DNA from 2 places in the Streptosporangium sp. G11 genome. Region 2 is predicted to be linked to the other one. Evidence: riboswitches for the same ligand, from Rfam matches in the RefSeq annotation. Region 2 holds a riboswitch; the other holds the start of a gene.
The links. Region 2 has a riboswitch for glycine ahead of gcvP (aminomethyl-transferring glycine dehydrogenase). Riboswitches for the same ligand answer to the same signal wherever they lie in the genome.
Positions count from the first base shown of each region.

Region 1: it holds a riboswitch for glycine, as region 2 does, so the genes downstream of both, gcvT (glycine cleavage system aminomethyltransferase GcvT) here and gcvP (aminomethyl-transferring glycine dehydrogenase) in region 2, are expected to answer to the same signal.

Region 1 covers NZ_JBPJUQ010000008.1:588-14,627, forward strand. The annotation lists gene ACSDR0_RS10595 (Ig-like domain-containing protein) at 1-444, shown strand, start outside; gene ACSDR0_RS10600 (gamma-glutamyl-gamma-aminobutyrate hydrolase family protein) at 642-1,337, shown strand; glycine riboswitch at 1,411-1,509, shown strand; glycine riboswitch at 1,510-1,604, shown strand; gene gcvT (glycine cleavage system aminomethyltransferase GcvT) at 1,638-2,726, shown strand; gene gcvH (glycine cleavage system protein GcvH) at 2,723-3,115, shown strand; gene ACSDR0_RS10615 (L-serine ammonia-lyase) at 3,188-4,564, shown strand; gene ACSDR0_RS10620 (hypothetical protein) at 4,866-6,872, shown strand; gene ACSDR0_RS10625 (DUF6286 domain-containing protein) at 7,100-7,759, opposite strand; gene ACSDR0_RS10630 (amino acid deaminase/aldolase) at 7,909-9,102, shown strand; gene ACSDR0_RS10635 (hypothetical protein) at 9,448-9,921, opposite strand; gene ACSDR0_RS10640 (DUF3618 domain-containing protein) at 10,042-10,371, opposite strand; gene bcp (thioredoxin-dependent thiol peroxidase) at 10,483-10,947, shown strand; tRNA gene ACSDR0_RS10650 (tRNA-Leu) at 11,488-11,560, shown strand; gene ACSDR0_RS10655 (sensor histidine kinase) at 12,274-13,473, shown strand; gene ACSDR0_RS10660 (response regulator) at 13,497-14,040, shown strand, end outside.
Region 2 covers NZ_JBPJUQ010000030.1:33,536-47,575, forward strand. The annotation lists gene ACSDR0_RS25785 (sugar phosphate nucleotidyltransferase) at 1-133, shown strand, start outside; gene ACSDR0_RS25790 (FHA domain-containing protein) at 805-1,317, shown strand; gene ftsR (transcriptional regulator FtsR) at 1,344-1,994, shown strand; gene ACSDR0_RS25800 (bifunctional nuclease family protein) at 2,074-2,544, shown strand; gene ACSDR0_RS25805 (MerR family transcriptional regulator) at 2,689-3,309, shown strand; glycine riboswitch at 3,325-3,417, shown strand; gene gcvP (aminomethyl-transferring glycine dehydrogenase) at 3,599-6,454, shown strand; gene ACSDR0_RS25815 (tetratricopeptide repeat protein) at 6,581-7,363, shown strand; gene ACSDR0_RS25820 (hypothetical protein) at 7,436-7,786, opposite strand; gene ACSDR0_RS25825 (alpha/beta hydrolase family protein) at 7,893-8,564, shown strand; gene ACSDR0_RS25830 (DUF5999 family protein) at 8,571-8,762, opposite strand; gene ACSDR0_RS25835 (TetR/AcrR family transcriptional regulator C-terminal domain-containing protein) at 9,193-9,780, opposite strand; gene ACSDR0_RS25840 (hypothetical protein) at 9,988-10,389, shown strand; gene ACSDR0_RS25845 (isochorismatase family protein) at 10,632-11,291, opposite strand; gene ACSDR0_RS25850 (isochorismate synthase) at 11,573-12,796, opposite strand; gene ACSDR0_RS25855 (2,3-dihydro-2,3-dihydroxybenzoate dehydrogenase) at 12,817-13,578, opposite strand; gene ACSDR0_RS25860 (MbtH family protein) at 14,016-14,040, shown strand, end outside.

The DNA of each region.
Region 1 (14,040 bases), on a different contig from region 2:
GGGGCCGCGATCAAACTGTTCTCCTTCGAGGAGGGAGTGCAGGGCTGGGCTCCCGCCTCCTGGCAGAGCGACGCCGGTTCCGTGGCTCACTCCGACGAGTTCGCCGGTGACGGCACCCACAGCCTCCGCGTCGACGCCACCGGCGGCGGCTGGTTCGGCGCCGCCTTCGCCGAACCGGTCGACCTGTCGGCCAAGGGAACGCTCAAGCTCGACCTGCGCAGCGACGCCGCGGGCACCTCCACCAGCGTCGCCTTCCAGACCGGCCCCGGGCACACCTGGTGTCAGTCGACGTGGGGCTACCAGAACCCCGCCACCACGGCCACGGTGGAGACCGACCTGCTCTCCGGGCTGTCATGCGCGCCCGAGGATCTGGCCGACGTCCGCGCCGTCTTCACCTGGGCCGGTCCCGGCACGTTCCACCTCGACAACATCCGCGCCGAGTAGCCCGGGTCGCGGGCGTCGCGAGAGGCGGCGCCCGCGACCACGGCCGGCGGAACATGAGAGAAACGGCGTCCACCCGTCCCCGGCGGCACGTCCCCTCGCCGCGGCCGGTAACGTGCGGCGTAGGCAAACGCTGCCAGGACACCGTGCGCAGGACGCGGTGCCAGGACATCGGTGGAAGCGCGGCGAAACAGGAGATCATGTCCCGTCCCGTCATCGGCATCACCTGTTACGTCGAGCCCGCGCGGTTCACCGTCTGGGAGACGACCACCGCGCTCCTGCCCTACGACTACGTCGACCACGTGGCCCGCGCGGGCGGGCAGCCGGTGATCCTGCCCCCCGCGGGCGACCCCGCGGCACTGGCGGGGCGCCTGGACGGGCTGATCCTGGCCGGTGGCGGGGACGTCGGCCCGGAGCGGTACGGGCAGGAGCCGCACGAGCGGACCGGCCACGTGCGGCCGTTCCGCGACGACGCCGAGCTGGGGCTGGTCCGGGCGGCGCTGGAGCGGGGCCTGCCCTTCCTGGGGATCTGCCGGGGCATGCAGATCCTGAACGTCTCGCTGGGCGGCAGCCTCCACCAGCACCTGCCCGACGTGGTGGGCCATCCGGGGCACGCCCCGGCCCCCGGCCACTACGGCAGGATGCCGGTGCGGCTCGCCCCCGGCAGCCACACCTCGAAGATCTTCGGGACCGAGACCGTGGACGTGGCCCACTACCACCACCAGGCCCTCGACCGGCTGGCCGAGGGCCTGACCGTGACCGCCCACGCCGAGGACGGCACGGTCGAGGCCGTGGAACTGGACGACCACCCGTTCGCCCTCGCCGTCCAGTGGCACCCCGAGGCCGACGACGAGTCGGCCCTGTTCGAGGCGCTGGTACGGCACGCCACCCCCTGACCGGCACGGATCGGGACCGCGAGGGGATTTCGCTCGTCCGGTGCGGGCGGTTAGGCTGGCCGGTGACACCGATGAATCCCGTGCGGGAGAGCGTCCTGACACCCAGGCCAGGACCCCTGAAGGAGCAAGCCCTCCCCGCGAACCTCTCAAGGCAAAGGACCGTGCGGGTAGGTGCCCTCTGGAAAGCAGGTCCCACGGCCTCGCCGAAGGTGAAAGTCCGGTAAAACCCGGATGAAACTCTCAGGCACCCACGACAGAGGGGGAGGATGCTCTCATCTGTCCCTTGTCTGAGGTGCGCACATGTCCCGACCTACGCCGCTGCGCGGCGTGCACGAGTCCCTCGGCGCGACGCTGACCGACTTCGCGGGCTGGCTGATGCCGCTCCGCTACGGCAGCGAGTCGGCCGAGCACAACGCGGTCCGCCAGGCGGCCGGCCTGTTCGACCTCTCCCACATGGGTGAGATCTTCGTGACCGGGCCGCAGGCCGCCGAGGCCCTCGATTACGCCCTGGTGGGCCACCTCTCCGCCCTGGAGCCCGGCCGCGCCCGCTACACGATGATCGTCGACGCCGAGGGCGGTGTGCTGGACGACCTGATCGTCTACCGGCTGGCCCCCGCCGAGTTCATGGTCGTCGCCAACGCCTCCAACTACCCCCGGGTGGCCGCCGAGCTGACCGGCCGCGCCAAGGACTTCGACGCCGCGGTGGACGACCGCTCCGAGCGATACGCGCTGGTCGCGGTCCAGGGCCCGCGCTCCGCGGAGATCCTGGGCTCACTCACCGACGCCGACCTCGACGGGCTCAAGTACTACGCCGGCCTGCCCGCCGTCGTCGCGGGCCGCGAAGCCCTCGTCGCCCGTACGGGATACACCGGTGAGGACGGCTTCGAGCTGTTCGTCGCGGCCGAGGACGCAGAGCCGGTCTGGGCCGCCCTCACCGAGGCGGGCGCGCCGCACGGCCTGATCCCCGCGGGCCTGTCCGCCCGCGACACCCTCCGGCTGGAGGCCGGGATGCCGCTGTACGGCAACGAGCTGTCGGCCGATCTGACCCCGTTCGACGCCGGGCTGGGCCGTGTGGTGAGGTTTGACAAGCCAGGCGACTTCGTCGGCCGGGCCGCCCTCGAATCGCTCGGGGACGTCCCGCCGTCCCGCCGCCTGGTCGGCCTGATCTCGGCCGGCCGCAGGGTGCCGAGGCACGGGTATCCGGTGGTCACCGATGACGGCACGGTCGTCGGCGAGGTCACCAGCGGGGCGCCCTCCCAGTCACTGGGCAGGCCCATCGCCATGGCCTACGTGGACAACGGCCAGTCGTCGGGACTGGCCGTGGACGTCAGGGGCAGCCACGAGCCGGTCGAGGTCGTCGCACTGCCTTTCTACAGGAGGAAAAAATGAGCAGCATTCCCGAGGACCTGCACTACACCAAGGAACACGAGTGGATCTCCGGCATCGATGACGGCCTGACCCTCACCGTCGGCATCACCGCCTACGCCGCCGAGGCGCTGGGCGACGTGGTCTACGTGCAGATCACCCCCGAGGTCGGTTCGACGATCACCGCCGGCGACGCCGTCGGCGAGGTCGAGTCGACCAAGTCGGTGAGCGACATCTTCGCGCCGGTGAGCGGCGAGGTCGTGGAGATCAACCAGGCCGTCGTGGACAACCCCTCGCTGGTCAACAGCGACTCCTACGGTGAGGGCTGGCTGTTCCGCGTACGTCTTGAGGGCTCCGCCGACGACCTGCTGTCGCCGGAGGAGTACGCCGCGCTCACCTCGGGTGAGTCCTAAGCCTCTCCCCCCTCGCGTCACGGTCACGCGCGTCCCTGGGCGCGCGTGGCCGTCCACGCTGGAAGGATTCAGATGACGATCAGTGTCTTCGATCTTTTCAAGATCGGAATCGGCCCGTCCAGCTCGCACACCGGCGGACCGATGGCCGCCGCCCACAAGTTCGCCCGCGGCCTTCATCAGGACGGGCTCCTGGAGAAGACCGCCCGGGTGAGCGCCATCCTGTACGGCTCGCTGGGCCTGACCGGCAAGGGCCACGGCAGCGACAAGGCCGTGCTGCTCGGCCTGTCCGGCGAGAAGCCCGAGCTTGTCGACGTCGACACGGTCGACGGGCGGCTGGCCGCCATGCGCGAGTCCGGCACCATCTCCCTGTACGGCTCCCACGAGATCCCCTTCGTCATCGGCGAGGACCTCGTCTTCGAACGCAAGATCTCGCTCCCCGGCCACCCCAACGGCATGCGCTTCGCCGCCCTGTCCGAGTCCGGCGAGACGATCCGCGAGAAGGTCTACTACTCGGTGGGCGGCGGCTTCGTCGTCGACGAGAACGCCACCGGTGCCGACCGGATCAAGCCCGACGACACCGTCCTGCCGTACCCCTTCACCACGGCCGTGGAGCTGCTCGCCCAGTGCGCGGAGACCGGGCTGTCGATCTCCGGGCTGATGCTGGAGAACGAGCAGGCGTTCGGCCGCACCGAGGCCGAGATCCGCGCCCAGCTGCTCGTCCTGTGGCAGGTCATGAGCGAGTGCGTGCGGCGCGGCATCGGCAAGGAGGGGGTGCTGCCCGGCGGCCTGAAGGTCCGCCGCCGCGCCCACCAGCTCCATCGGCAGCTGCGCAGCGAGTCGCCGGAGAAGGACTCGCTGCAGACGATGGACTGGGTCTCGCTGTTCGCCCTCGCGGTCAACGAGGAGAACGCCGCCGGAGGCCGCATCGTCACCGCGCCCACCAACGGCGCCGCGGGCATCATCCCGGCCGTGCTCACCTACTACGACCGCTTCACGAAGGACTCCGACGACGAGGGCGTGATCCGCTTCCTGCTGACCGCGGGGGCGATCGGCGTGCTGTTCAAGGAGAACGCCTCCATCTCCGGCGCCGAGGTCGGCTGCCAGGGCGAGGTCGGCTCGGCCTGCTCGATGGCCGCCGCCGGGCTCACCGAGGTGATGGGCGGGACCCCCGAGCAGGTCGAGAACGCCGCCGAGATCGGCATCGAGCACAACCTGGGGCTGACCTGCGACCCCATCGGCGGCCTGGTGCAGATCCCGTGCATCGAGCGCAACGCGGTCGCCTCGATCAAGGCCATCGCCGCCGCCAGGATCGCGATGCGCGGCGACGGCCGCCACTTCGTCTCGCTGGACAAGGCCATCAAGACGATGCGCGACACCGGCCGCGACATGCTCGACAAGTACAAGGAGACCAGCCGGGGAGGTCTCGCGGTGAACGTCATCGAGTGCTGAGCGGGGACGGAACGGCCGAGGGGCCCGGCTGCCGGGTTCCTCGGCGGGCAGGGGTTTCCGGCCGTCGGAGACCCCTGGGCGGACGGGCAGGGTCGAGGGCTCCCGGCCGTCGGAGACCCCTGGGCGGACGGGCAGGGTCGAGGGCCCCCGGCTGCCGGAGGTCCCGCGGGCGCGTGGGAGGCGAACCGCGGGTCCTTGGGGACATATAACTCGATCGCTACCAAATTTCGCATCACGTGCAGGCGCCTCCGATCACGCGCCTATGCTGGGTGGCCATGTGCGCGGGATTCGGGAGGTCGCGGTGGTAACGGGAACGCACCCGGCAAGCCGTTCCCGTCGCTCCCAGCGCTCCGCGAACCCCTCCCGCCCCGTGCGGATGCTCCGCTTCCTCGGGTCGCACTGGCTCTTCATGACCGCCCTGCTGGCGGGTGGCTTCCTGCGGGTCCTCGCCATGCTCGGCTACCGGCCCGCCCTGTGGTTCTGGGCCGACTCCTTCGTCTACCTGAACGCGGGGCTCGCCCCCCGGCCCCTGGAGTCCCGCCCGGCGGGCTACGCGCTGTTCCTGTGGATCCTCAAGCCGCTGTCCAGCGTCCCCGCGGTGGTCGTGGTGCAGCACCTGCTCGGACTGGTCGTGGCCGTCTGTGTCTACCTGCTGCTGCGCAGGCTGGGCGGGCTGCCGGGGTGGGGCGCGACGCTCGCCGCGCTGCCGGTGCTGCTGGACGCCTACCAGATCCAGCTCGAACACCTCGTCATGGCGGACCTGCTCTTCCAGTTCCTGGCGGTGCTGGCGGTCACGCTGCTGCTGTGGCGGCGGCGCCCCGCGGCGTGGGTCGCGGCGCTGGCCGGAGCACTGCTGGCCGCGGCGACCGTCACCCGCACGATCGGGCTGCCGCTGATCGCCGTGGCGCTGGTCTGCATGGTGATCCGCCGTGCCGGGTGGCGGGCGGTCGTCGCCGCGACGCTGGCCGCCGCGATCGGCCTGGGCTCGTACGCGGCCTGGTTCAGGGCCGAGCACGGCAGTTTCGCGCTGACCAGGGGAAACACCTTCCTCTGGGCCCGGACGATGACCTTCGCCGACTGCGCGCAGATCCGGCCGATCGGCCCCGAGGCGGCCCTGTGCCCCGTCGAGCCGCCGGGACAGCGTAAGGCGCCGCCCGTCTACATCTGGGACGGCGAGTCGCCGCTGAACAAGGTCAAGGGCAGCTGGGCGGAGCGCGACGCGCTCGCGGGGACCTTCGCCACCCAGGCGATCATGGCCCAGCCGCTCGACTTCCTCCGGGCGGGCATGGAGGACGCGGCCCACATCTTCGACTGGACCCGGCGCGTCTACCCGGCCCCCGGGCCGCAGAGCGCCTACGTCTTCCCCGACACCGTGCGGCCCTTCTCCTCGGGGGCCGCCTCGCAGGGCAAGACCGCCGAGCAGCTGACCGTGGCCTACCAGGGCTCGTCGGGAGCGCCGGTGATGGCCGAGCCGTACGCGGGCTGGCTGCGCGGCTACCAGGAGTACGTCTTCGTGCGGGGCCCGTACCTCGCGGTGATCCTGCTGGTCGGCCTGGTCGGCGTGCTGACGCGGCTGCGGCGGCTCGGCGGCGTGGTGCTGCTGCCCTGGGCGGCGGGGACCATGCTGCTGATCCTGCCGCCCTTCATCGCGGCCTTCGACCACCGCTATGTCGTCCCCGCCCTCCCGCTGGTCTGCCTGGCCGCCGGGCTGGCCTTCGGGGTCAGGCACAAGGAGAAGACGACCGAGGCGGCGGCCGGGGAACCGGACGAGGACCCTCCCTACGAGGGACCCGGCGACGACGACCCGGCGTACGGCCCGACGGCCGAGCGGCCGGTGTACGCGAGCCCCGTCCAGGAAACGGCGCACGGGTCGTACGACGGGCAGGCGTACCGGGCCACCTCCTACGGAGGCACCGCGTACGGGGACACGACGGAGCGGCCGGTGCTCGGCGCGACGGGCGACCGGTCCGTGTACGGAGGGACGGTCGAACGGCCGGTGTACGGAGGGACGGGCGAGCGGCCCGGGTACGGAGGGTCAGCGGCGGCGGATGTGCAGGCGGACCGCCACGCCGAGTTCTACCTCCCCGAGCGCCCGTCGGACCTTCCCCACCGCGTCCCTGTTCAGCCGGGCCACAAGCTTGCCGACGTCGGTGGCGGGCGCGCAGCCCACCCCGATTCGCAGCCGCTCGTGCCTTACGTACCTGACGCGGACACGGGTGAGCCCTTCGACTTCTTTAAGAGCGACGCCGAGCATGGCGGTCCCCGTCCCGGTCCGCCTGCCCCGCCGCCCCCATCCCGCGGCGTGTAGCAGCCACCGCGTCGCCAGGACGGCCGAAACCGCCAGCAGCAGCGCGACCAGCCAGCCCTGCCACGGATGCGCGGCCAGCCACCCGGGGAACCCCCCGCGCACGAGCCTGGCCCCGGGCGGCCGGCCGGGGATGTCGCCGCGTCCCCGCAGGAAGGCGTAGAGCCCGGCACAGACCAGCACCGCCCCGGTGACGGCCAGGCCGATCCGGTTGCCCAGGTACGGCCTCATCAGGCCCCCCGCCTGCGCAGCCGCACCACGACGTCATCCGCGCACATCGCGCCCAGGCCCGCCAGCCGGTCGCCCACCGCCGCGCCCACCCGGCGCAGCACCGGCCCGGTCCGCTCGGCGTCGGTGAACACGGTGACCTCGACGATCCGCGACGTGAGCCGGACCCGCGCCCCGTTCACCTCGTCCACCGCCTCGGCGGCCTCCCGCAGCGTGCGGCGCAGCCCGGACCTGGTGATGCCGATCACCATGTGCGGGTCTCCCGACTCCAGCGGCACCAGCCGGGTCCGCCCCGGCAGCGCGGCGAGAGCGAGCATCACCAGACCCACCGCCATGGCGAGCGTCGAGGCGGCGAACGTGGCGGGATCCGACCAGTTCCACGCGCCGACACCGTCGACGAGCCACCGGTAGGACGAGCGCGCGACCGGTGACTCCATGAGCAGGCCCACCGTCACCGAGGCCGAGACCGCCAGCACGGCGGACACCGTCAGGGCCACGAGAACACCGGCGGGGGTCCTGTCGGGCCTGAGCAACCGCACCGACCTGCGGCGGACGTCCTGGAACTGCTCGACCGCCGCCCTGCCTCCCGAGCCTCCGGTGGTGGCCCCCGTGCCGCCGCCGTTTCCCGAGCCCGCCAGGATGTCCTGGAGAGTAGTCGTCATTCGGTCATGTGTACGCGTTCCGGCAGGGCCGGGCCGGGGATCAACCGCCCACTTACGCGATCTTGGGATCCTCCTGGCGGGAGCATTGACCACCCGTCCAACAATATGAATACTGCTCATATTCGTTGGAGCCGGGTTATCCTGCGGACATGGACGACCGCCAGCGCTACGACCGGGCCACAGCGCATCTGGCCCCTCCCTTCGCCGTCCTCGACCTACCCGCCCTGCGCGCCAACGCCGAGGGAATGGTCCGCCGGGCCGGCGGCAAGCCGATCAGGGTCGTCAGCAAGTCCATCAGGTCCCGGGCCGTGCTCGAACGGATCCTCGCCATGGACGGCTTCACCGGGATCATGGCCTTCACCCTCCCCGAGGCCCTCTGGCTCGTCTCCACCGGGATGCGGGACGTGCTGGTCGCGTACCCCACCGTCGACCGCGCCGCGCTCGCCGAGCTGGCCGCCGGGCCCGTCGCGGCACGGGAGATCACGATCATGGTCGACCGGGCCGAGCACCTGGACCTCGTCGACTCCGCCGTCGCCGGAGTCCGCGACCGCCACGAGATCCGGCTCTGCCTCGACATCGACGCGAGCTACCTCGCCTTCGGCGGCCGGTTCAGGGCGGGCGCCCGCCGCTCCCCCATCCGCGAGGCCGGCCAGGCCGCCGACCTCGCCACCGAGATCGCGAAACGGCCCGGGTTCCGGCTCGTGGGCGTGATGGCGTACGAGGGACAGATCGCCGGAGTCGGCGACAACCCTCCGGGCAAGCCCGCCTTCGGCCGGGCCATCCGCCTGATGCAGGCCCGGTCCCGGCGCGAGCTGATCACGCGCAGGGGCCGGATCGTCCAGGCCGTCCGCCAGATCAGCGACCTGGAGTTCGTCAACGGCGGCGGCAGCGGCAGCATCGAGAAGACCGCCAAGGAGAGGGCCGTCACCGAGATCGCCGCCGGATCCGGCTTCTTCCACCCCCGCCTGCTCGACTTCTACCGGGGATTCACCGGCCGGCCCGCCGCCCTGTTCGCCCTGCCCGTCGTACGCCGCCCCGCCCCCGGCGTCGTCACCGTCCTCGGCGGCGGCTACCCCGCCTCCGGCGCCCCCGGCGACGACCGCCTGCCCCAGCCCTACCTGCCGTGCGGGCTGCGCTACGACTCCGACGAGGGAGCCGGAGAGGTCCAGACCCCCCTGATCGGGCAGGCCGCCGAGGACCTGCGCGCCGGTGACCGGGTCTGGTTCCGGCACGCCAAGGCGGGCGAGCTCTGCGAGCGCTTCGCGAGCCTGCACCTGATCGAGGGGGACGAGGTGGTGGACGAGGTCCCCACCTACCGAGGCGAGGGCCGCACCTTCCTCTGAACGTCTCCCTTACCGGCGTCCTGCCCGACTCCCTCGCCCGGTCCCCTCACAGGTCCCTCACCTGGCCCCTCGCCTGGTCGCCTCACCGGTCCCTCGCCTGGCCCCCTCACCGGTGTCCTGCCTGGCCCCTTACCGGTTCTCCGCCTGGGCCGCCGTCCCTCCGGCGGGGCGATCCCCCTTCAACCCGCTGCCGCGCCCGGGGCACGGCAGCGGGTCCAGGCACGCGAAACGGGCACCCGCCGCTCCACCGGCGAGTGCCCGTTCCTGTCACATCTCCGCCCCTTCCGCCGGGCACGATGGCCTGCGGTACTCCCGCGCCCGGAGGGGCCTGGCCTTCGAGAGATCTCAGAAGCCCAGGTCGAGCTCTTCCCACCTGCTGCACTTGTAGGTCGACGAGCTCCTGTACTTGACCTGGCAGGTCTTGACCCGCACCTCGCTGACGTCGTGCGCCGTGACGCGGAAACGCTTGGTGTCGTCGTAGCTGCACAGCCTGTCGCGCTTGGCGACGTCCCAGTCCTCGTCACCGGACGAGATGATCTGGACCTCGACGTAGGCGCAGCGACCGCCCTGGTGGAGGGTGCGCCTGTCACCGTCGTACAGCTCACCCACCAGCCTGAACGTGTTGTCGTCCTCTTCGTCACCCTCGACCGAGTACTCGGCCTCCAGCGTGGCCAGGCCGTTCCTGGACTCCTGCTCGAAGCTGTCGTCGAAGTCGCGCGCCGAGGACGCCGGTGTCGCGGCGAAGGCGGCCGGAGCGACCGTCAGCATGAGACCCGTGGTCGCCACCACCGCGATCGCGGCGCGAATGATGCTTTTCATGGATTTACCCCTCCCTTTCACCTACTCGCGATGTTCCGCGAACAGGAAAAAGGTCACATGAGTAAACCCCTACTCAATTCGGGGCCGCCGGCCGATCACCGGCGGCATCCGGAACCCCGCTCAGCGACGACGGCGCCGCCACAGCATGACCACCGCGCCGAGCGCCAGCACCGCCCCCACTCCGATCAGGATCGGCGCCAGGTCCGGCCGGTCGTCCGCCCACAGATCCTCGGGCTCGTCGGCGAGCTTGACCGGCTTCGGCCCCGTCACGCCCACCAGGTCACCGACCTGGGTGACGAGATGCTCCGCGTTCGCCCGGACCTTCGCCACACCGCGCGCCGCGACCCGCTTGGGGTTCACCCGGTCCGCGATGGCGTCCACCGTCTGGGCCAACTCCGCGCGCGTGCGCTCGATCTGCCGTTCCAACTCCGCGGGATCGGTGTCCGCCATGGCTCTCCTCCCCTACTCCTTGACATTGATCAGTCTGTCAGGTCCTGCCCGCCCACGGCACTTCGGACAGGCCGGTAAGTTGACCGGGGAACCATTCCTCGGAGGAACACCATGAAACTTGAGCCGGGCGACGCCGCCCCGGACTTCACGCTTCCCGCCGCCGACGGCACCACCGTGTCGCTGGAGACACACCGCGGCAAGCGCGTCATCCTCTACTTCTATCCCGCCGCGATGACCCCGGGCTGCACCAAGCAGGCCTGCGACTTCCGCGACAGCCTCGCCTCGCTGACCTCGGCCGGATTCGCCGTGCTCGGCGTCTCGAAGGACACCCCGGCCAAGCTCGCCAAGTTCGTCGAGCACGACGCCCTGACCTTCCCGCTCCTGTCCGACCCCTCCCTCGAGGTCCACAAGGCCTACGACGCGTACGGGGAGAAGACGATGTACGGCAAGACGACCGTCGGGGTCATCCGCTCCACCTTCGTCATCGACGCCGACGGCAAGATCGAGAAGGCCCTCTACAACGTGAAGGCGACCGGCCACGTGGCCCGCCTCCGCCGCGAACTCGGCCTCGACTAATACCTGTTTTTCACCATTTAACGCGATGTGAGCATGCCCCGAGAATTGTCGTCCCCATTACCTAACCTTGGGGCGTGCTCACCAAATACAAATACACCCCCGAAATGCTGGCGGAGGCCGCGGCCAACTCCCTCAGCATCGCCGACGTCCTACGCCACCTCGGCATCACCATCGCGGGCGGCAACCACGCCCACATCAGCCGCCGGCTGAAGCACCTCGGAATCGACACGTCGCACTTTCGCAGGGTCTCCCCCAACAAGGGGAAGCCCTCACCACGACGCCGTCGCCCGGAACAGGTTCTCGTCATGCGACCGGAGGGCAGCCCGCGCCCGGACCCGGGGCAGCTCAGGCGCAGCTTGATCGAGATCGGGATGCCGTACCGCTGCGCGGGATGTAGGATCGAGGGCGCCTGGCTGGGCCGGGCATTGACGCTGCAGGTCGACCACATCAACGGCGACTGGCTGGACAACAGAAAAGAAAACCTGCGTTTTCTCTGCCCGAATCGCCATTCACAAACAGAGAATTTCGCCGGAAAATCAAGGGGCCGTAGTCCAACGGTAGAGACACACGGTTTAGGTCCGTGCCAGTTCGGGTTCGAATCCCGGCGGCCCTACAAAACAATTAAAAGCCAGCCGATCAACATTAAATCAATAGACACCAGCGTGACGATATCGGCCCAGGATTCATTCTTCATAGAATATTGCCGGAGCGAAAGACGCTTCGCGTCGAGATCCGCGGTCATACGCAGAGCCATTCAATTACTGCGCGAATCCTTCCTCGAAGAGGACCGCGCCGCCGCGGCGGGTGCGGTGGGCGAGAGCGGGGATGGGGATACGGGTTCGCGTGGTTTCGTCGTGGGGAACGGCCCTGGCACGTCGCCCGCACAGGGCCCGGCCCCGTCCGGCCGCGTCGCCCGGGACGGCACGATGCTCACCGCCGAATGAAGAATTCTGGGGATCCGCCCTGGCAGCGGGCGATCGGGTTAGATCACCGGAACATCCGAGAGGGCGGGGCAGCGCCTATCCGGCATGACAACCGTCCGGCATGGCGCTATCCGGTGCGACGCCGTCCGGTTCGGCGGGGGGAAAACATCAGGTCGCGCGGCCATCCTCGTGGCCGCGCGACCCGGCGTCGTTGTGACTGATCACCACAAACTGTCTCCCTTTACTCACCCCAGAGGGCGCTCCCGGAAACCATGGTGCCCCAGAGACCGTAAAGGCCGCGTAAGCCGTGCCGAATGTGCGACCCGGCGTGCGACCTGAGTCGTACACCGGGTTCCACCTTGAGGGGGAAGGGGTCTGATCTGCGCATACATATCGTGGTGTTGTGTTCGGCAGACTACGCGCCTGGAGCGGGCGCCATCCCAGGATCACGGACGCCCTGTGGCTGACTCCGTTCCTGCTGGTCTCGCTGCTCAACGTCTGGACCATCGGAGTGATCGATCTGGTGGCCTGGGGGGCGGAGAGGCTCGGGCTGTGGGGGTTCGCGGGGCTGACGCTGCTGCTGTTCGTGCCGCTGTTCTGGTTGCGCGAGCGTCCCGTCGCGGTCTTCGCGATCATCTCGCTGACCTCCTTCCTCCAGTGGCTCCTGGGGGTGCAGACCCTGTTCTTCAACGTCTCCGTGCTCGTCGCCATGTACGGCGTGGCGTCGAGGCGCCCGCTGCGCTGGGCGGTCGGTGCGGGGCTGGTGGTGGAGCTGGGGTTGTTCCTGGTGTTCGGGCGGGTGCCTCAGGGGCTTGACCTGAGTGCCTTCGCCACGGCCTCGGCGTTCGCGGTGGCGATCTGGATGGCGGGGATCTACGCGAACACCCGCCGCCGTTACCTGGAGGGTCTGGAGGAGCGGGCCGAGCGGGCGGAGCGGGAGCGTGATCAGCAGGCCAGGCTCGCGGCGGCCGCGGAGCGGGCGCGGATCGCCCGTGAGCTGCACGACGTGGTCGCGCACAACGTGAGTGTGATCATCGTTCAGGCCGACGGTGCGGGGTACGCGATCGACAGCGATCCCGAGCAGGCGCGCCGGGCGATGGAGGCGGTCTCGGCCACGGGGCGCAGGGCGCTGGCGGAGATGCGGCGGATGGTGGGCGTGTTGCGGGCCGACGGTGTCCAGGAGGAGTACGCTCCGCAGCCGAGCCTGTCGCAGCTGGACGGTCTGGTGGCGCAGGTGCGGGAGTCGGGGTTGCCGGTGGAGTTGCGGGTGTCCGGCGTTCCCCGGGAGCTTCCCGAGGGGGAGCAGCTGACGGTTTACCGGATCGTTCAGGAGGCGCTCACCAATACCCTCAAGCATGGCGGTCCGGACAGCAGGGCCACGGTCGAGATGGAGTACGGCGTGCGGGAGTTGCTCTTGCGGGTGACCGACGACGGTCGCGGTGCCGCGACGCCGGAGCGCGAGGGCGGGCACGGCCTGGTCGGCATGCGGGAGCGGGTCGCGCTGTTCGGCGGGAGCCTGGAGGCGAGGCCCGTTCCCGGTGGCGGGTTCCAGGTGGTGGCGCGGTTGCCGATCGGCGATACCGGGGCGGGTCGGGCGGCTTGACGGAGCGTGCGGTGGGTGACCAGGTGATCCGGGTGATGCTGGTCGACGACCAGGAGTTGCTGCGCACCGGTTTCCGGATGGTTCTCGGCGCCCATCCCGGTATCGAGGTCGTCGCGGAGGCGGGTAACGGGGCGGTGGCGGTGGAGACGGTGAAGACGGTCGCCGTCGACGTGGTGCTGATGGACGTGCGGATGCCGGTCATGGACGGGGTGGAGGCGACGCGGCTGATCTGTTCGGCGGCCGGGGGGCCTCGGGTGCTGATCCTGACCACGTTCGATCTGGACGAGTACGCGTTCGCGGCGTTGAAGGCGGGCGCGTCGGGGTTCCTGCTGAAGGACGTGCCGCCCGCCGATCTGGTGAGCGCGATCCAGTCGGTGCATAGCGGGGACGCGGTGGTGGCGCCGAGCACGACGCGGCGTTTGCTGGAGCGTTTCGCGGTGCACCTTCCGTCGGCGGCGGCGGCCGAGCCCGCGGTGCTGGCCGGGTTGACCGCGCGGGAGCGGGAGGTGCTGGTGCTGGTGGCCAGGGGGTTGTCGAACATGGAGATCGCCGGTCGGCTGGAGCTGG
Region 2 (14,040 bases):
CAGCTGGACCCTGGTGCTGCCCGACCCGACGGAGGCGGTCACCCACCTGTGGGCCGAGGGGTTCGACGTCGACTCCGCGCAGACCCTGATCGAGCACTGGGCGCGGGTGGTCGAGGAGGCCGCGGGCGGCTGACGGGCCCGGCCGGTGCCGCAGGAGGCGCGAGAGGAGGCCGTGAACCCTCGGGCCCGGGCGCGGGGTGGGAGGCCCTGAGCGGCGGGCTCCGGGCCGGGCGGGAAGGCTCTGGAAGCCGGGGCCCGGCGGGAGGCCCTGGGCGGGGACCACGGGCCGGGCGGGGAGGCCGCGAGCGGGACCGCGGGCCGGGCGGGAAAGGGCGGGGATGAGAACTCCAGCCCGGCGAGAAAGCGGGAGAACGGGGAAGCGGGAGAGCGGGGAACCCAGGGAATCCAGGGAATCCGGTAAAGGGCGAGGGCCCCGGGCGGGCGGAGGCCGCGTGAGGGGGAAAGAGCCGAAAAGAGGGCTCCGGGCCGGGCGGGGAGGCCGCGAGCGGGAAACCGCGGGCCGGGCGGGAAAGGAGCCGGATGAGGGTTTCTGGCCGAGTGATCGCGACAAACGCCGAGTGGTTGCGACAAACACAGCGCGGCGCCATGGACCGGGGACAGTACCCCACTGTAACTTTGTCACCGACCGTACCCGCGGTTCAGCGTCAGCCTTGACCTTCGCGCCTCATCACTGTATGTTGCGGCATTCGCAGTCCGAGAAAACCCTTGAGAAGCGAAGAAGCGAGGCGCGCGCATCACTGAGCACCGTTGCCGCGTCTTCGCGGTAGGAGGCCGAGCCGATCGATGCCGAGCGTCTACTGCACGCAGTGCGGTCATGCCAATCCTGAGGATGCCCGTTTCTGTTCACGATGCGGGTCGCCGCTTACCAAAGCCGAGACCCCCGGAGACAGCACATCGACGATCTCCCTCTCCGGGATCGAGGCCTACGAGGCGGAGACAGGTGAGACGCTTCTCGCCGAACGGCAGGCCGTCGAGCAGTTGCCCCCGGGCACCGCGCTGCTGGTCGCGATGCGCGGTCCCAACGCCGGCAGCCGATTCCTGCTCGACAGTGATCTCACCACCGTGGGCCGCCATCCCGAGAGTGACATCTTCCTCGACGACATCACGGTCTCGCGCCGCCACGTGGAGTTCTACCGGCGCGGCGGCGGGGTCTTCACCGTTCGCGACGTCGGCAGCCTGAACGGCACGTACGTGAACCGCGAGCGCATCGAGGAGGTCCCGCTGTACGGCGGGGACGAGGTGCAGATCGGCAAGTTCCGCCTCGTCTTCCTCACCCGCGGTGCCGCTGGAGGATGATGAGCTCGCAGGCCGCTCGTGCGCACATGAGCATCGGGGAGGTGCTCGCTCTCCTGCAGGGCGAGTTCCCCGACGTCAGCATCTCCAAGATTCGTTTCCTGGAGGGCGAGGGGTTGATCGAGCCGGAGCGCAGTCCCTCCGGTTATCGCAAGTTCACCTACGCCGACGTCGAGCGGCTCCGTTACATCCTCAGCGAGCAGCGTGACCGCTACCTGCCGCTGCGTGTGATCAAGGATCATCTGGAGGCGGCCGACCGCGAGGAGCGTCCGGCCGCCCGGCCGCGTGCCGTCCCCGACGACGCGCCCCCCGAGATCAGGCTCACCCGCGAGGAGCTGCTGGCCGCCGCCGAGCTCGACGAGGAGACCCTCGCCGAGCTGGAGGACTACGGCCTGCTGGCCGCGGTGGCCCGCTACTACGACGCCGAGGCGCTGGCCGTGGCCCGCAGCGTCGGAGCCCTGGCCGCCTTCGGCCTGCGCGCCCGCCACCTGCGGGCGGTCAAGGCCGCGGCCGAGCGCGAGGCGGGCCTGGTGGAGCAGGCCGTCGCCCCGCTGCTGCGCCGCCGCGGACCGGGCGCGATCGACCAGGCCGACGAGACGGCGAGGGAGATTTCCGGCCTGCTGCTGGAATTGCACGCCTCGCTGCTGCGTTCCGGCGTTCGTGGGGCCCTGGGCCGGTGAGAACCTGACCAGGCACTCGTACCCCCACGAGTGTTACGTTGAACAAACCGGTCGGAATCCAGCGAAGACGGAGCAGCCCGTGTTGCAGATGGAGGTCGTGGGCGTTCGAGTTGAGATGCCCTCCAACCAGCCGATCGTCTTGCTGAAAGAGACACATGGGGAGCGTTACCTACCTATCTGGATCGGCATGACGGAGGCCACGGCGATCGCCATGGCCCAGGCCGAGGAACCACCACCCCGGCCGCTCACCCATGACCTGTTCCGGGACGTGCTCGAGGGGCTCGGAGTCCGGCTGAGCACGGTCAACATCGTCGCCCTGCGCGACGGCATCTTCTTCGCGGATCTCGTGTTCTCCAACGGGGTCGAGGTGAGCGCGCGTCCCTCGGACTCGATCGCCTTGGCACTTCGTACCGGCGCACGTATCTTCGCGAGTGAGGATGTGGTCCGGGAGGCGGGGGTGATCATCCCCGACGACCAGGAGGACGAGGTGGAGAAGTTCAGGGAGTTCCTTGACACGATCACGCCCGAGGACTTCGGCCGCGCGGGGTAGGAATTTCGGTGCATTTACGCTTCACGACGCGCCGAGTGGGGTCGTTGACTGGACTTGGCCCCAGTCCTACGGTGCAAGTGAAACCTGCGGTCGTGCGTAAACCCCCAGATCAGGCCGTGGGATGAGAGAAAGCCGGAGGTCCGCGTGGCGGTCAGCAGCGGCGAGGGTAGAAACGCCGATCAGGATGACCCGGAACGGCGCCAGTCGGCACGTCAGCGCGCGGGTGAAGAGGGTCTGCTGTTCGACGGGCAACCGGTGAAGGTGCCCGCCGACATCGGCTACAGGGGCCCCACGGCCTGTTCCGCGGCCGGCATCACCTACCGGCAACTCGACTACTGGGCGCGCACCGGCCTGGTCGAGCCCACCGTGAGAGCCGCCCACGGCTCCGGCTCCCAGCGGCTGTACGGCTTTCGCGACATCCTGGTCCTCAAGGTCGTCAAGCGACTCCTCGACACCGGCGTCTCCCTCCAGCAGATCCGTATCGCCGTGCAGCACCTGCGCGACAGGGGCGTCAACGACCTGGCCCAGATCACCCTGATGAGCGACGGGGTGAGCGTTTACGAGTGCACCTCGCCCAACGAGGTCATCGACCTGCTCCAGGGCGGTCAGGGAGTCTTCGGCATAGCACTGGGACGGGTGTGGCAGGAGGTGGAGGGCTCCCTCGCGGATCTGCCCGGCGAACGTGCGGAGTCGGGCGAGGGCCCTTTAGGCGATCATCAGGCCGATGAGCTGGCCCGCCGTCGCAGAGCACGACGAACCGGGTAAACTCGGACTTGCCACTGACCCTGTGCGGGAGAGACCCCGACCGCGATCGGGGCGCCGAAGGAGCAACCTCCCCGGAATCTCTCAGGCACCCGGTACCGCACGGACGAGGCAACTCTGGAAAGCAGGCGCGCTCGCCAGGCGCGACTCACCGACGGTGCAAGCCTCCCGTCAAGGGCAGGTGAAGCTCTCAGGTCACGACGCGTGAGGACGGTCGTGATGACAGAGGGGGAGACCAGGCATACGCCCGCGCCCAGCGCCGGTCTCCACCCCGTCCCGGGAGGCTTCACCAATGACCGACCTGTCATCGCTCAGCGAGCTCAGCTCCCCGCCGTTCGCGACCCGCCACATAGGGCCGGACGACGCCGGCCAGACCCGCATGCTGGAGGCGGTCGGATTCGCCTCCGTCGCCGACCTGGTCGCGGTGGCCGTGCCCGAGGCGATCCGTTCCTCGGGGCGGCTGAACCTGCCCCCGGCGGCCGGGGAGTCCGAGGCCCTCGCGGAGCTGCGGGTCCTCGCCGGTCGCAACACCGTGCTCACCTCGATGATCGGTCTGGGCTACCACGACACGATCACCCCGGGCGTCATCCGCCGCAACCTCCTGGAGAACCCGGGCTGGTACACCGCGTACACGCCCTACCAGCCGGAGATCTCCCAGGGCCGCCTGGAAGCCCTGATCAACTTCCAGACCGTCGTCTCCGACCTGACCGCCCTCGACGTCGCGGGGGCCTCCCTGCTGGACGAGGCCACCGCCGCCGCCGAGGCGATGACGCTGGCCCGCCGCGCGGGCCGCGTCCCCTCGAAGGTCTTCGTGGTCGACGCCGACGCGCTGCCGCAGACCAAGGCGGTGCTGCGCACCCGCGCCGAGCCGCTCGGCATCGAGCTGGTCGAGAGCGACTTCACCGCCGAGCTCCCCGAGTGTTTCGGGGTGCTCGTGCAGTACCCCGGCGCCAGCGGCAGGGTCCGCGACTTCCGCGCCATCGCCGACGCCGCCCACGCGCGCGGCGCCCAGGTGGTCGCCGCCGCCGACCTGCTGGCCCTCACCCTGCTGGCCGCCCCCGGCGAGCTCGGCGCCGACATCGCGGTCGGCTCCTCGCAGCGCTTCGGCGTCCCCCTCGGCTTCGGCGGCCCCCACGCCGCCTACATGGCGGTCCGCGACGGCCTCCAGCGCCAGCTGCCGGGCCGCCTGGTCGGCGTCTCCCAGGACGCAGACCAGCGCCCCGCGTACCGGCTCGCGCTGCAGACCCGCGAGCAGCACATCCGCCGCGAGAAGGCCACCAGCAACATCTGCACCGCGCAGGTGCTGCTCGCCGTGATCGCCGGCATGTACGCCGTCTACCACGGCCCCGAGGGCCTGCGCAGGATCGGCCGGCGCACCCACCGGCACGCCGTCGTGCTCGCCGAGGGCCTGCGCCAGGGCGGCGTCGAGATCGTGCACGACACCTTCTTCGACACCGTGCTCGCCAGGGTCCCCGGCCGCGCCGCGGGGATCGTCGCCACGGCCCGCGACAACGGCGTCAACCTGCGCCTGGTCGACGCCGACCACGTGGGCGTCACCTGCGACGAGAAGACCGAGCTCCTCCACCTGGAGCAGGTCCTGGCCGCCTTCGAGGTCAGCGGCACCGTGCTGGCCGACCTCGACGCCGCCGCCCACGACGCGCTGCCCGCCGCGCTGGCGCGCGTCAGCGACTACCTGACCCACCCGGTCTTCCACAGCCACCGCTCCGAGACGGCCATGCTGCGCTACCTGCGCAGGCTCCAGGACAAGGACATCGCGCTCGACCGGTCGATGATCCCGCTGGGCTCCTGCACCATGAAGCTCAACGCGACCACCGAGATGGAGCCGATCACCTGGCCGGAGTTCGCCGGGCTGCACCCCTACGCGCCCGAGGACCAGGCCGCGGGCTACATCGAGCTGATCGGGGAGCTGGAGCGCTGGCTGGCCGAGGTCACCGGCTACGACGCCGTGTCGCTCCAGCCGAACGCCGGCTCCCAGGGCGAGTTCGCCGGGCTTCTGGCGATCCGCGCCTACCACACCGCGCGCGGCGAGTCGGGCCGCGACGTCTGCCTGATCCCCTCGTCCGCGCACGGCACCAACGCCGCGAGCGCCGTGATGGCGGGTATGCGCGTGGCCGTCGTCGCCTGCGACGACAAGGGAAACGTGGACGTCGACGACCTCGTCGCGAAGATCGGCAAGCACCGAGACCAGCTTGCCGCGATCATGGTGACCTACCCGTCCACGCACGGCGTGTACGAGGAGACGATCGTCCGGATCTGCGAGCTGGTGCACGAGGCCGGCGGCCAGGTCTACGTCGACGGCGCCAACCTCAACGCGCTGGTCGGCCTGGCCAGGCCCGGGGAGTTCGGGGCCGACGTCTCCCACCTCAACCTGCACAAGACCTTCTGCATCCCGCACGGCGGCGGCGGCCCCGGCGTCGGCCCTGTCGCGGTCCGCGCGCACCTGGCCGACTACCTGCCCGGTCACCCGCTGCGCGAGGGCAGCGCGGTGGGCCCGGTCTCGGCCGCCCCGTACGGCTCCGCGGGCATCCTGCCCATCTCCTGGGCCTACATCCGGATGATGGGCGCCGACGGCCTGAAGGCGGCCACCGAGCAGGCCATCCTGTCGGCCAACTACCTGGCCCGCAGGCTCAGCCCCCACTACCCGGTCCTCTACACCGGCCGCGGCGGCCTCGTCGCCCACGAGTGCATCGTGGACCTGCGCCAGATCACCAAGGAGACCGGCGTGACGGTCGACGACGTGGCCAAGCGCCTCATCGACTACGGCTTCCACGCCCCGACCATGTCCTTCCCGGTGGCCGGCACGCTGATGATCGAGCCGACCGAGAGCGAGGACCTGGCGGAGCTCGACCGGTTCTGCGAGGCGATGATCGCGATCCGCGAGGAGATCGAGAAGGTCGCCTCCGGCGCGTACGACAAGACCGACAACCCGCTGCGCAACGCCCCGCACACGGCCGACAGCCTCGTCGCCGACGAGTGGGGCCACCCCTACACCCGCACCGAGGCGGCCTATCCGCTGCCGTCGGTGCGCGAGGGCAAGTACTGGTCGCCGGTCCGCCGCATCGACCAGGCCTACGGCGACCGCAACCTGGTCTGTTCCTGCCCTCCCCTTGAGGCGTACGAGGACTGATCCCCGCCGGGCCCCGCCGGGGCCCAAAAGGCCGTGCGAACCGTGATATCCGCGGGGAATGCGGGAGGACGGACGGCGCCCCGAGTCGTTAGGCTCGGGGCGTCTCCGTATCCGGAAGGATCATGCATGCCTGAGGTGGACACCCGTCCCTTGGACACCGCGCGAAGACTGGCCGAGTCCGGCGATCTCGAGGGCGCAGCCACGATCTTCGCCGAGCTGGTCGCCGATCCCGCCGAGCCCGATCGGGCCCAGGCGGCGGTGGGTCTCGCGGTGGTGCTGGAGGAGAGCGGAGACGTGACGGGCTCCCGCGCGGCCGCGCGCGCCGCGCTGGCGACCGGGCACCCCGAGTTCGCCGCCCAGGCCGCCTGCCTGCTCGCGGGAAGCTTCGAGCGGGAGGACCTGGCCGACCAGGCCCGCGCCGCCTGGCAGGCCGCGCTGGGCGTCGGCCACCCCGCCTACGTCCCGCTGGCGCACATGGCCCTCGCCAGGCTCGCCACGAGCGAGGAGGAGGCCGAGCGGTCGCTGCGCGACGCGCTGGCCACCGCCGACCCGGAGATCGCTCCTCGTGCCGCTCAGCGGCTGGCGGAGGCGCTCCTGGAGGAGGGGGAGCCGGGAGAGGCCGCCCAGGTGCTCCTGGAGGCGCTCTCGGTGCCCGACGCGGCCGAGGTGGCGAGGCTGCGGGTGATGCTCGGCATCGCTCATCTGGAGCTGGCCTGCGCCGAGTTCTCCGGTGCGATCGAGGAGGGCGGCGACGTCGAGACCGGCGCGCTGGCCATCGAGCTCCTGGCCCGCACGCTCCCGCTCAGGGGGCGCGACGAGGACGCCGAGCGCGTGTGGCGTTACGGCCTGGACAGCGCCGACGAGGATCTCGCCGGAGAGGTCCGCCTCCGCCTCGACCGGGACCTCTGAGGCCCTGGAATGTCCAAGGCCCTGAAACCTCCGGGGCCGGGCCGCGGTGTTCCGGGTGGGGCCCGGCGGGTGTCAGTCGCGCTCCCGCCAGCGGCTCAGGGCGTGGGCGAAGTTGATCGCGACGATCCCGCCCCAGGCCAGCAGCAGTCCGGCGGTGCCGGAGGTGTGCGCCGCGATGCCGGTGAGCGGGATCCCGATGCCCATCGAACCGAGGGCGATCGGAATCGAGGAGTTCGTGCTCTTACGCGGCTTGACCCCGGGCACCCCGGCGGCGTGCATCTCGACGCGCACCCGCTGGGCGATGGTCGCGTCGAGGCGTGACACGAACGACTCGATGAGGGCGGTCTCGTACTCCGGGCCGAGGTCGCGCCGGGCCTCGACGGTGGCGCGCATGTCCTGGCGGATATCTTGATAGTCCTGCACGCTTCGATTGTTCCCGCCGTCCCGCCGCCAGGCATCAGTCATTAGGACGAGATCCGTGTCCACCTCCGAGTCCATTTCCCCCGCCGGCTCCTCCACCCCGGGGGCCATGCCGGAATCCCGGCTCCCGGCGGGCGCGGCCCCGCCCCTGGAGATCACGACCCCGCACGGCCCGGCTCTGGTGGAGATCGACGAGGTGGCCGCCCCGCGCTTCCTGCTGGTGCTCACCCACGGTTCGGCCGGGGGAGTGGACGCCCCCGACCTGCTGGCCGTACGGGACGCCGTGACGGCGATCGGCGGGACGGTCGCGCGGGTGCTCCAGCCGTTTCGCGTGCGCGGGGCCCGCGCGCCGGGGTCGGCGGTCAAGCAGGACGAGGCGTGGGAGACGCTGGTGACCGGACTGCGCGGGCGCTATCCGGGGCTGCCGCTGGCGCAGGGCGGGCGGAGCAACGGGGCCAGGGTCGCGTGCCGTACGGCCGGGAGGGTCGGGGCCCGCGCGGTCGTCGCGCTGGCGTTCCCCCTGCACCCGCCGGGGAAGCCGGAGCGGTCACGCGCCGGGGAGCTGCGCGCGGCGGGTGTGGACGTGCTGGTGGTGAACGGAGACCGTGACCCGTTCGGCGTGCCCGAGGCGGCGGATGCCGCGCGCCTGGTGGTGCTGCCGGGGGAGGGTCACGACCTCGGGAGGAATCCCGCCAGGGTGGGCGAGGTGGTCGCCGAGTGGCTCGACACGAGGATGAGGCCTGGCCCGGCGCACCCGCTCAGCGTGACCGGTCGGGTGTGACGGTCCTCAGACGACGCCGGCCAGTGGCCGGTGCGGCTCGATGACGGCACCGTCGGGGAGAAGCTCGCCGGTGTCGTCGAACAGCACCACACCGTTGCAGAGCAGGCTCCAGCCCTGCTCGGGGTGGGCCGCCATGGTGCGGGCGGCTTCGCGGTCCAGCGCGTCGGCGGACGGACAGGACGGCTCGTGCGGGCACATCGGCGTGCCTCCGGATCTCTCGTGTCGGCTCGCCCGGGTCACGCCGGGCACGGGTGGGCATCGGACATCCGGCGGCACCGTCACCGATGGGTCTCCGTTCCCACGTATGACGGGGACGAGCATCTGAATGTTGTGATATATGGCCATGCGGCCCCCTAACAGACCGAGGACCGCACATCAAGCAGATCAAGTGTGCGATCGATCGCACCTCGGCGACATAGCCCGTTAGGACTGTTTAGGAACTGGTAGAGGGTCAGTCCGTCAGGGCTTTATCAGGGGATGTGACCTATAACACAGCATGCCTCATATAAGGATATTCGACCAAGTGCAACACGCCGCCAAGCGGGTAAACGATCGGTTACAAGTTGCTGACGTGCGCCGATACGGGTTTCCCGCACCCCCCTGACCACCCCTTACCGGCCCCCTGCGTTCATCGTGCGCCCAGCCCGGTCAGGAGTGCGTCCAGGCCGTGCTCGAAGTCGGTGTCCGCCCCGGGGGCGCCGCCTCCCCTGGAGGGGGGACGCCAGGGCTCGTCCTCGTCTCCCGAGGGCTCGGCCCAGCCCGACTGCTGCACCTCCACCGCCACGGCGCCGAAGACGTAGGCCCGAAGGGCCCGTACCGCCCCCGCCGCGTCGGCCAGGCCCGCCTCGGCCAGCTGGTCGGTCTGCTCCCTGATCGCGATCGCCGCCCTGCCCCTCGGAGGCTTGGTCAGGGCCAGGGCCAGCACTCCGGGATGCTCCCTCAGTGCGGCCCGGCTCGCCCGGCACCAGGCCCTCGCGCTCTCCTGCCAGCTCTCGCCGGGCTCGGCGTGGACGGTGGTGACGTGCTCGGCCAGCGCGTCCATGAGGGCGTCCTTGCCGCGTGGCAGGTGGTGGTAGATGGCCATCGCCTCCACCTGGAGCGCGTCGCCCAGCCGCCGCATCGTCAGGCGCCGGAGCCCCTGGCCGTCGGCGATGTGGAGGGCGGCGTCGATGATGCGCTCCCTGGAGAGCGGGACGGGCGGTCGCTTGGCAGGCATGGGTGGCATCCTGCCACCGCTCACCTTACTGCGTAAAGGACGACGCGCCGGACGGAGGGAACGTTCGCCGGCGACGCCGCCGCGCGGTGGGCCGGGCCGCTTCGCGGGAGGTCCGGTCCCTGAGTGTGTGGGGCGGGGGCGGAGCGCGTAGGCTACGAGCGGTGATCTGCCGGAGGAGACCCGGCGACCGGTGAGAGAGGGAAGAAGATGGCGTTTTTCCGACCGCGCGTGAGCCGGGAGGCGGAGGTTCGTCACCACGCTGACCAGGAGGTCGGGAAGAGCTTCCCCGAGCTTCTGGAGAAGGCGCGCGAGGCGGAGGCCGAGGTGCGCCGGGCGCAGGCCGCCGCGGCCCCCGTGCAGGAGCTGCGGGCCGCCGGGCTGGCCTTCGACAGGGCGCTCACCGAGGCCCTGCGCGCGGCCGAGGCCAACCAGCGCGCGACGTTCGGGATCAAGTCGTACGACGACCGGATCCGCCGCCGCAAGGGCAGGGCCACCCCGAAGGGCGCCGAGTGGACCGCCGAGGTCAACCGCCTGCGCACCCTTCGCGAGCAGAACCGGCTGACCGGCATCCCCAGGGTCCCGCGCCCGGTCACCGCCTCCGCCCGCTGACCTCCTGACCTTCACCCGCGGGGCTCTCCTCGCGGGTTTCCCTCCGGGAACGGCCTGCTCCGTCCGCCGGTCCTTTCGCCGTTCCTCGCGCGGGGCTCTCCTCGCGGGTTTTCCCTCCGGTGACGGCCCGCTCCGTCCGCCGGTCCTCGCCCGCGGGTTTTCCGGCGACGGCCTGCTCCTTTCGCCGTTCCTCGCCCGCGGGCCCGGTCCCGCTGAGCCGAAAGCCCGGCCGGGCTTCCGGCTCAGCGGGCGGCGTGCGCGGCCGAGGCGGCGAGCAGCCGCCGGACGCGGACGGCGGGCAGGACCGCCGCGCACCGCTCGGCCGCGTAGGTCTGGGCCATCCGGTGGTGCTCGGCGGAGAAGTCGGCCACCCCGTCGGCGACGAAGAACACCTCGACATCACCCATGAAGGCGTCGCAGGCCGTCATCAGGCAGCCGATGTGGGCGTAGATGCCGGTGACGATGAGCTGGTCGCGTCCCTGCTCGGCGAGCAGGGCGCGCAGCGGGGTGCGGTGGAAGGCGCTGTAGCGCCACTTGGTGAGCCTGATGTCGTCCGGGCCGGGGGTGAGCGCGGCGACGATCTCCTGGGCGCTCGGGTCGGCACCGACCCCGGCCCCCCAGAAGTCCTCCAGCAGGCCTCGCTGGGCCGAGGTCTGCCCGCCGGGCTGGGCCGAGTAGACCACCGGGACGCCCAGCTCCCAGGCCGTCTCGCGAAGACCGGTGATCGCCGAGACCAGTTCCACGATCGGCGAGGTTCCCGGCGCGAACGCGTTCACGAAGTAGTTCTGCATGTCGTGGACGAGCAGCACCGCCCGGCGGGCGTCCGGTGTCCAGGAGACGCGGTTGACGGGCATCTCGTCCTCGCGGGGCATCGGATAGGGGGTGATAGCGGGTATGGCCACGACTGCCTCTCCTTCTGCTTTCTGTCGGCGTCTCGACGTGCTGGGGGTGTCACCGGGCGCGGCGGGTCTCACCGGCCCCATCGGTCCCCGGTGGCGCGGGTGCTCCGGCGGGGCCCGCGCGGGCACGGCCCGGCCGGGCGCCTCGCCCGCGGCCGGTCCCGCTCCGGGTGAGGCGCCGGTGTTCCGGGAGCCTCGGAGCCGGAGGTTCCGGGGCTCCGAAGCGGGAGGGCGGGAGGTTCCCCGCGTTCATGGGCCGGACGTCAGGCCCGGGGGGATGCCGGTCACGCCTGTCCTCTCCCTGGCGTCTCCCCGGTGACGGCGACGGCTCCCATGCCGGAAACCGCGTTCGTGTCCAGGTCCAGGTCCACGTCGAGGTCCGGGGCCAGGCCGAGGGCCTGCAGGAGGGTGCGGAACTTCGCGGAGGTCTCGGCCAGCTCCTCCTCGGGGACCGAGCCGGTGACGATCCCGCCGCCGGCGAACAGCCGGATGCCGTCGCCGGTCACCTCGGCGCAGCGGATCGCCACCGCCCACTCGCCGTTTCCCGAGACGTCGCACCAGCCGACCATGCCGGTGTAGAAGCCCCGGTCGAAGGGCTCGATGCGGGCGATCGCGGCGCGGGCCGCGAGGGCGGGCGTCCCGCAGACCGCGGGGGTCGGGTGCAGGGCGACGGCCAGGTCGAGCGCGGTGGTGCGCGGATCGCCGAGCCGCCCGGTGATCCTGCTGGACAGGTGCCACATGGTCGAGGTACAGATCAGCGATGGCTCGGCCGGGACGCTCAGCGCCCGGCAGTGCGGGGCGAGCGCGGCGGCCACGGCCTGGACCACGACCGCGTGCTCGTGCTGCTCCTTGGCCGAGCAGAGCAGCGCCGCCGCCCGGCGGCGGTCCTCCACCGGGTCGGCGCTGCGCGCGGCGGAGCCGGCCAGCGGGTTGGCGACGATGGCGGGCCCGTCCCTGGAGACCAGCAGTTCGGGGCTGGCGCCCACCAGGGTCCGCCCGCCGGGAAGGTCGACCGCGAAGACGTGGCCGTGCGGGTCGCGGACCGCCAGGCGCCGGACCATCGCGGCGATGTCGACCGGCTCCGGCCTCGTCAGCTCCAGCGACCTGGCCAGCACCACCTTCTCCACCGCGCCCGTGCCGAGCAGCTCCAGCACCCGCCGTACGCCCTCCAGATGGTCCGAGGGGGTGGGGACGGGGGTGATCCGCCACGGCCGCGTGGCCTCGCGGGGTGGCGGTTCGCCCGAGATGAAAGGGTCGGCCCAGCGCGCGCGCACCGGGGTGATCAGCCGTGCCGAGGCGGGGTCGTCGAACGGGATCGCGCCGACGACCAGGTCGCGGTGCTCGCGTACGCGTTCGGCCAGCTCCCGCATGGTCCAGGCGGGCGCCACCACGTCGGCGACGCCTCCGGCGAGAAGGGTGTGCCGGGGAGAGGAGAAGATCGATGAGGAACCCGGCCGGTACTCGTCGAGAAGCTCGGTGGCGCTAACCGCCTCGTATGCGATAGTCAAGGCTGACCTTTCGGGGGATCTCAGGCCCTGAGCGTGGCGCCGCCGTCCACGTACAGGTCTTGCATGGTGATGTGCCGGGCACGGTCCGAGGCCAGGAAGATCACGGCTTCGGCGACGTCCTCGGGGTCGGCCAGCCGGCCCAGCGGGATGCCCACGCGGTAGGAGGAGGGGTCTCCCATCAGCACCGCGCGGGGATCGAGTCCCGCCTGCATGGCGGTGTCGGTCGATCCGGGTGAGACCACGTTGCAGCGGATGCCGTGGCGGGCGAGTTCCAGCCCGGCGCACCGGGTGAACATGACCGCGGCGGCCTTGGACGCCGCGTACGCCGCCATGCCGACGCGCGGCACGCCCGCGGCGTTGGAGGCCACCGTGACGATCGTCCCGCCGCCGCGGGGGATCATGCGGCGGGCGACGGCGCGTACGGTGTGGAAGACCCCGCCGGCGTTCACCGCGAACACGTGGGCCCAGTCGTCGGTGCCCGTCTCCGTCACCGAGCCGGTGCGCAGCACGCCCGCGACGTTGACCAGGACCACGATCGGTCCCAGCTCGTCCTCGATTCTCCCGACGACCGCGTCCACCTGTTCGGGGTCCGTGACGTCGACGTCGTGGCGGGCCACCGGCTCCCCGCGGTCCTCCCAGGGCCCGTCGCGCACGTCGACTCCGGCCACCACCGCCCCGGTACGGGCGAGGGCCGCCGCGACGGCGGCTCCGATGCCCCCGGCGGCACCCGTGACGAGGGCCACCGCCCCGGGAAGCCCGGGATGGTCTTGCCGATCGATCACATGCACCTCACTGATCAATTTAGGTTAGCCTTGCCTCACTTACCCCGACTGTCGAGAGTGTGGCCGGTAAGAGTCAAAGGTGATCTAGCTCCTGATGATTAGGCATCTTGACATTGCCGTCAATGGGGTGGATCTTAGGTTAGGCTTCCCTAATAAGACACTCCGCCCCAGTGGTCCCTCAGGCCACTCGACCAACGCCGTGACCAGGCACTTCGCTGAGGTATACGCAGTTATGCCATTTTCGTCTGCCTTATTCCCGGGCCCGGATGACTCCTCGTGTCCGGCGGGGAAGCGGCGGTCGCCGGCCCCGGGCGCGCCGGTGGGAAACCCCCATCCCGCGGCTCCTGCGGAGGACCCGCGTTGACCGTCACTCCCGGCGCCGGGCGAACCGACCGATCCGGGTCCGCCGCCCGGTACACCCATGCTGGAGGTATCCGATGACCAACCCCTTCGACGACGAGG